Roseateles amylovorans: one gene and its partner. The protein of the gene in region 1 interacts with the protein of each later gene in a pairwise test. Links are inferred from orthologs where the notes say so. Each region holds a gene or a part of one and is shown on either strand. Other genes may lie near its edges.

Evidence for each region.
Region 2: the proteins of N4261_RS22520 (region 1) and N4261_RS20215 interact in binary tests that used the Escherichia coli proteins (3 or more experiments, as listed by UniProt). The link is inferred for Roseateles amylovorans from one-to-one orthologs.

What each region holds. Positions count from the first base shown.
Region 1 is NZ_CP104562.2:5,430,981-5,434,239, reverse strand. What follows is about bases 1-2,948. They hold N4261_RS22520 (transglycosylase domain-containing protein), read right to left. Parts: upstream 1,889-2,948; coding sequence 1,112-1,888; downstream 1-1,111. Other genes in these bases: N4261_RS22510 (energy transducer TonB), read right to left, coding at 2,815-2,948; aroE (shikimate dehydrogenase), read right to left, coding at 1,885-2,763; N4261_RS22525 (hypothetical protein), read right to left, coding at 525-1,115; N4261_RS22530 (TlpA family protein disulfide reductase), read right to left, coding at 1-525. Outside these bases: more of N4261_RS22510, read right to left, coding at 2,949-3,259. UniProt on the Escherichia coli protein: Peptidoglycan polymerase that catalyzes glycan chain elongation from lipid-linked precursors. May play a role in peptidoglycan assembly during cell division in collaboration with other cell division proteins.
Region 2 is NZ_CP104562.2:4,871,971-4,875,281, reverse strand. What follows is about bases 1-3,000. They hold N4261_RS20215 (peptidoglycan D,D-transpeptidase FtsI family protein), read left to right. Parts: upstream 1-612; coding sequence 613-2,388; downstream 2,389-3,000. Other genes in these bases: N4261_RS20210 (UDP-N-acetylmuramoyl-L-alanyl-D-glutamate--2,6-diaminopimelate ligase), read left to right, coding at 2,402-3,000; ftsL (cell division protein FtsL), read left to right, coding at 284-616; rsmH (16S rRNA (cytosine(1402)-N(4))-methyltransferase RsmH), read left to right, coding at 1-287. In the rest of the region: more of N4261_RS20210, read left to right, coding at 3,001-3,311. UniProt on the Escherichia coli protein: Essential cell division protein that catalyzes cross-linking of the peptidoglycan cell wall at the division septum. Required for localization of FtsN.

The DNA of each region.
Region 1 (3,259 bases):
GCCCAGTTTTCGCCAGATCGGTTCGCCTTGCGCATTGAAGGCGACGGTAAAGGGAAGTCCGCCCTTCTGATTGCCGAGCTGCTTGGACAGGTCGGTGCCCGTCAAACCAGCCAGGGCCACCGGGAACTTCAGCGGCAGCTTGGCCAGGAAGCCCTTGACCGGCGTCGGCGCGTCCACCGCCAAACCGAGTACTTGCCAGCCTTTGGCACTGAACTCGTCGTGAAACTGATTGATCTCCGGCAATTCCTTGATGCAGGGGGCGCACCAAGTCGCCCAGAAATTGAGCAGCAGCGGGCGGCCCCGGAGGGCGGCCGCAGGATAGGGCTGCTGATCCAGCGCATCGAAACTGGCGCGCCAGAACAGCTGCGCTTCAGCGGACAACTGATCCAGCGGCGGCAACTGGGCGGCGCCGCCACCGGCCCTCTCCGCAGTTCCATCGCCATGGTGGCGGAGTGACAGATAGGCGCCTCCAGCGGCGGCGACGCCGCCCGCCGCTGCCAGGGTGAGCAGTTGTCTGCGTTGCATCAGGCTTCCTTCATCAATTGACGCAGCGCGGCCAGATCGCCGCGCTCGGTGCGTCCGCGGGCGTCCGGTTTGAGAGCACCGCGTTGGTCGTCGTAGTCCAGGATGGTCAGCGCCACGGTGACCCGCTCGTTCAGCGGCTTGCACACCGCGTCGATCAGCAGTTGGTCGACCGTCTCGCCGCGCGCATTGCGGGCTTGGCTCACGTCGTAATCCACTTGTTGGTTGAGCAGCGCAATCTCCGCGGATTTGCTGTCATCGCAATACAACTGCAGGTGAATGTTGGACAGCCGCGTGGCCGTGCCTCGCCAGACCGCGCCGGTCAGATGGGGGCGGAACTCCGCCAGCCGCTCCATCCAGGTGGCCGCCAGTTCGCGCAAGGCCTGCAATTCCGCCGGTTGGGTGTCGGCGCAGAAGATCGCGAGGTATTCGCGGACCTGGTCTTCCAATTCGTCATTGCCGGGCAGCTGGGTGCGGCCGGGCAGACCCAGCACCTTGAGCGCGCGGTGCTTGGCCGGTCCGTATTCCAGCCCTTCTTCGACGATCAGCCGGGCCGCAGTGGCGGCGATCTCGGTGCTCAGTTCGGAATTCATGGCAACTCCACCCCGCCCATGCGGGCCTCGATGGTGCCCGCTCTGCCATTCACGTAGGCGGAGCGGGGGAGTTTCTCGAAGCGCTTGGGCGCCGGCAGCATCACCGCCAGGCGCGCGGCCTGATTGGGGCTGAGCCGCGAGGCGTCCACCCGGAAGTAGTGCCGGGCCGACGCCTGGGCGCCGAAGATGCCTTCGCCCCACTCGACGTTGTTGAGATAGATCTCCAGGATCCGGCGCTTGTCCAGCAGCGCTTCCAGCATGAAGGTCAGCACGAACTCCTGGGCCTTGCGGACCATGGTGCGTTCCGAGCTGAGAAACAGGTTCTTGGCCAGTTGCTGGGTGATGGTGGATCCGCCGACGATCTTGGCGACCGGCGGCGGCTTGGTCGAGGCGACCTGCGCCGGCCGTGCGGCGCGTTTTTCGCCTTGCGCCAGTCGCAGGATGCGTTTCTCGACCCGCTCCTGCTCCTTCTGATTGCGCTCCCAGGCCTTTTCCAGCGCATCCCAATCGACGCCGTTGTGCTCGTTGAAGCTGGCGTCTTCACTGGCGATCACCGCGCGCTTGAGGTGCACGCTGATCTGGTCGTCATCGACCCAATGCTGCGCCCACAGGATCTCGCCCTTCTCGCGCAGCAGGCGCATCGCCTCGCTGCGCTGGAAACTGGTGGACTGCGGCGGCAGGGCCCCCATCAGCGCGATGCGCGCCGCAAAGAAGATCTGCAGACAGACCACGCTGACGACCAGCATCAGCACCAGACGCAGAGCCTGTCTCATGCATCGGCCTCTCGGCCCGCCCGCAGGTTGGCCAGCACCCGGGCGCTGTCGGGGCGCACCCCGCGCCACAGGAAGAAGGCTTCCGCCGCCTGCTCGACCAGCATGCCCAGCCCGTCGCGCATCTCGCCGCCGTCGCCGGCCTGAGCGCGTGCCCAGTCCAGAAAAGCCGCCGCGGCGGGGCCGTACATCATGTCGACCGCGATCCCGCCGCGCGCCAGCACCGGGGCGTCGCGCGGGGGCAGTGGCACGCCCGCGCCGCTGAGCGACGCGCTGGTGCCATTGATCACCACATCATGGGCGTCACCCACCTCGTCCAATCCGGCGGCGGACAGCCGCACGCCGTGCTGGGCGGCCCAGTCGCGATGGGTGTCGATCAGGGCGATGGCCTTGTCCGCGCTGCGATTGACGACTCGCACCTCCGCCGGGCGACCGACGATCAGGCTGCCCAGCACCCCGGCCGATGCGCCACCGGCGCCGATCAGCAGCACCCGCCGGTCTCGCAGCGGGCGGTTGGCATTGCGTTCGATGTCGGCCACCAGGCCGGCGCCGTCGGTGTTGTCACCCAGCCAGGCGCCTTCGTCGAAGCGCATGGTGTTGACCGCGCCGGCCAGCAACGCGCGCGGCGTGTGACGGGCGGCGAGGCGGAAAGCCTCGAACTTGAACGGTACGGTGATGTTGCAGCCGCGACCGCCGCCGGCCACAAAGGCGCGCAGCGAGGCCTCGAAGCCGTCCAGCGGGCAGAGCAGCCGGTCATAGTGGAGCGACTGGCCGGTCTGCTTGGCGAAGGCGGCGTGGATTTCGGGCGATCGGCTGTGGCCGACCGGATTGCCAGCGACCACATACAGGTCGATGGGGGACGGATTCGCGGCGGTCATGGTCTCGTGCTGCCTCCAGATGACAGGGCGACGGCGGCGCGGGGCCGCGCGTCAGGACGGTTGCGCGCTCAGTGTGGTCTCGAGGCCGTCCTCGCGGGTGAAGCGGAATCGCGAGGTGATGACCAGCACTTCCGCGCCCTTGCGCATCGCCTGGGTGAAGTTGCCGAACGGCGCACTGGCCTGGACGATGGCGATTGCACGGCGGTCCAGCACCTTGTTGCCGGAGCTCTGCACGATGTCGGTTTCCACCACCCGGCCGCGCATGTCGACATGGATGTTCATCGTCAGCTCGCCGTAGAGCTTGCGACCTTGGTAGGTGGGGAAGTCGCGGGTGCCACGCGATTCGATGCGCCGGCGCAGCGCGTCGTAATACTGCGCATAGACCACTTCCCGGGTCGCGGGGCTGACATAGCGCTTGCGCGGGCGCGCATTCTCTTCATTGACCCGCTTCTCGATCTCGGCGAGCAACTGCACCAGCTGGCGGCGGCGCTCGGCC
Region 2 (3,311 bases), 560 kb from region 1 along the record:
TGGCGGTGATCAGCTTCCATTCGCTGGAAGACCGCATCGTCAAGAACTTCATCGCCTCGCACAGCAAGGACGAGGTCGATCGCCGCGCCCCCTTCGCCGCGCCCAAGCCGTTGCCGCTGCTGGCGCTGGGCCGGGTCAAGCCGTCGATCGGCGAGGTCCGTGCCAATCCGCGCTCACGCTCCGCCATCCTGCGGGTGGCCGAACGCACCGAGGCGCCGCTGCCTCCCGCTCAGCCGGAGCCCTCGGGCAAGCAGCGGCGTGGGGAGCGAGGAGGGCGCCGCCGATGAGCCGCATCAACCTGATCCTGCTCATCGCGGTGCTGGCATCAGGCATCTATATGGTGCGCAGCGCCTATGACGCGCGCCGCCTGTTCACCGAGCTCGACCGCTCCCAGACCGAAGCCCGTCGTCTGGAGGCCGACTACCAACGCCTGCTGGCCGATCGCCAGGCGCAGGCGACCAACCTGCGTGTGGAGCAGGTGGCCCGTGAACGGCTGAAGATGCGCCCGATCTCGCCGGCCATCACCTTCACCGCCGACGCATCCGCCCTGGCCGCCAGCGCGGTGCGCTCGACCGCGTCCAGCACGACCGCCCCGGCCACCGGAGCCGCCCGATGATCGGTCGCAAGCGCTCCCACAATGCCTCGCGCAGCGTCAGCTATTCGAGCAGCCCGCTGCTGGCCTCGAAGACCCCGCCGTGGCGGTCGCGCTTTCTCGTCGCCCTGGTCGGCCTGGCCTTCGCCGGCCTGCTCGGGCGCGCCGCCTACATCCAGTTGATTGGCGAAGACTTCTTCCAGCGCCAGGGCGAGGCCCGCTACGCCCACAAGATGGAGCTGCCGGCCAGCCGCGGCAAGATCAGCGACCGCAGCGGTCAGGTGCTGGCTGCGAGCGTCGCCGTGCCCTCGATCTGGGCCTTTCCCAAAGAAGTCGATGCCGACCCGGTGAAGCGTCGCCAACTGGCCAAGCTGCTGGACATGTCGCCCAGCGAGCTCGACAAGCGGCTCGACCCCGCCAACCGGTTCGTCTTCCTGCGCCGTCAGGCGGACGATCAGACGGCGGCCAAGATCAAGGAACTCAATCTCAAGGGCGTGTTCCAGGATCGCGAATACAAGCGCCAGTACCCCGAGGGTGAATCCGCCGCGCACATCGTCGGTTTCACCAACATCGAAGAGCAAGGCCAGGAAGGCATCGAGCTGGCTTTCCAGAAGGAGCTGCAGGGCCGCGACGGCAGCCGCTCGGTGGTGCGCGACCGCCTGGGCCGGGTGGTGGAAGACATGGGCGAGCGGGTGCCCGCGGCGAACGGCCGCGACATCGAGCTCTCGATCGATGCCAAGGTGCAGTTCTTCGCCTACCAACGCGTGCGCGACGCTGTGGCTGAAAACAAGGCCAAGGCCGGCTCGGTGGTGGTGCTGGATGTGCACACCGGCGAAGTCCTGGCCCTGGCCAACTTCCCCAGCTATGACCCGGGCCATCGCAAGAACCTGTCCGGCGAGCAACTGCGCAACCGCGCCCTGACCGATGTGTTCGAGCCGGGCTCGACCATGAAGCCCTTCACCACCGGGCTGGCGCTGGAAACCGGCCGGGTGAAGCCGGACACGCTGTTGAGCACCGGCCCGCGCAGCGTGGTGATCTCCGGCTGGTCACCCACCGATGCCCATCCGCACGGCGACCTGACGGTCACCCAGGTGATCCAGAAGTCCAGCAACATTGGTGCCGCCCGCCTGGCGCTGATGATGCAGCCGCGCGAGATGCATGAGATGTTCACCGCGATCGGCCTGGGTCAGCGCCCGCAGATCAATTTCCCCGGCGCGGTGACCGGCAAGCTGCGTCCCTACAAGAGTTGGCGCCCGATCGAACAGGCGACGATGAGCTATGGCTACGGCCTCTCGGCCTCGTTGCTGCAACTGGCGCGCGCCTACACCGTGTTTGCGCGTGACGGCGACATCATCCCGATCACGATGACCAAGCGCGGTCCCGACGAGCCGGTGGCCGGCATCAAGGTCTTCTCGCCGAAGACCGCCGCCGAGATCCGAGAGATGTTGCAGATGGCGGCCGGCCCCGGCGGCACCGCGCCGCAGGCCATGGTGCCGGGCTACAGCGTGGGCGGAAAGTCCGGCACCGCGCACAAGCAGGAAGGCAAGGGCTACGCCAGCAACAAGTACCGCTCCTGGTTCGTGGGCATCGCGCCGATTTCCAAGCCGCGCATCATCGTCGCGGTGATGGTGGACGAACCGAAGAACGGCCAGTACTTCGGCGGCGCCGTGGCCGGCCCGGTCTTCAGCCAGGTGGTGGCACAGACGCTGCGGCTGCTGGGCGAAGCGCCCGATCTGGAGGTCAAGCCTCAGATCGTGGCGTCCCAGAAGCTCCAGGCCGTGGACGAGAGTTTTTAAGCGGGCAACGATCATGTTGATGCACCTGAAATCCCCCGAAGCCGCCGCCCGCTGGCTGCAGGAATGGACACCGAGCGGTCTGCTGCGCACCGACAGCCGTGCCGTGGGCCCCGGCGATGCCTTCATCGCCTGGCCCGGCTATGCCAAGGACGCGCGCCAGTTCGTGGCGGGCGCCCTGGCAGCCGGTGCGGCGACCTGCCTGGTCGAGGACCAAGGCGTGGCCGCCTTCGGCTTCGTCGATGCCCGCATCGCCGCCTTGCCCGACCTCAAGGCCCGCTGCGGCCAGATTGCCGCAGCGTTCTACGGCCACCCGAGCGCCCGTCTGGACGTGCTCGCCGTCACTGGCACCAACGGCAAGACCTCCAGCGCCTGGTGGATCGCCCAGGCGCTGACGCTGCTGGGCGCGCGCTGCGGTGTGATCGGGACCCTGGGGGTCGGTCAGCCGCCGGTCCCCGGCGCGCCGGCGGGCGCCACCCCGTCCATTGAGGCCACCGGCCTGACCACGCCCGATCCGGTCCGTCTGCAGGAGGCCTTCAAGCGCATGGCCGATGACGGCTACGCGGCCTGCGCCATTGAAGCCTCGTCCATCGGGGTGGAAGAACACCGCCTGACCGGCACGCGGATCAAGGTCGCGCTGTTCACGAATTTCACCCAGGACCATCTGGACTATCACGGCGACATGGCCGCCTACTGGGCCGCCAAGCGCAAGCTGTTCGCCTGGGAAGGGCTGCAGGCGGCGGTGCTCAATGTCGACGACGAGAAGGGCGCTGCGCTGGCCGCCGAGCTGGCCGCATCAGGTGGTGCGCTGGACCTCTGGACCTACGGCCTGAATCGCACCGACGCCCGCCTGTGGGCCGAGGACCTGCGCCATGACGCCCAGGGCCTGGCGTTCACGCTGCGCGAGGGCGCGCAGGCGGTGGCGG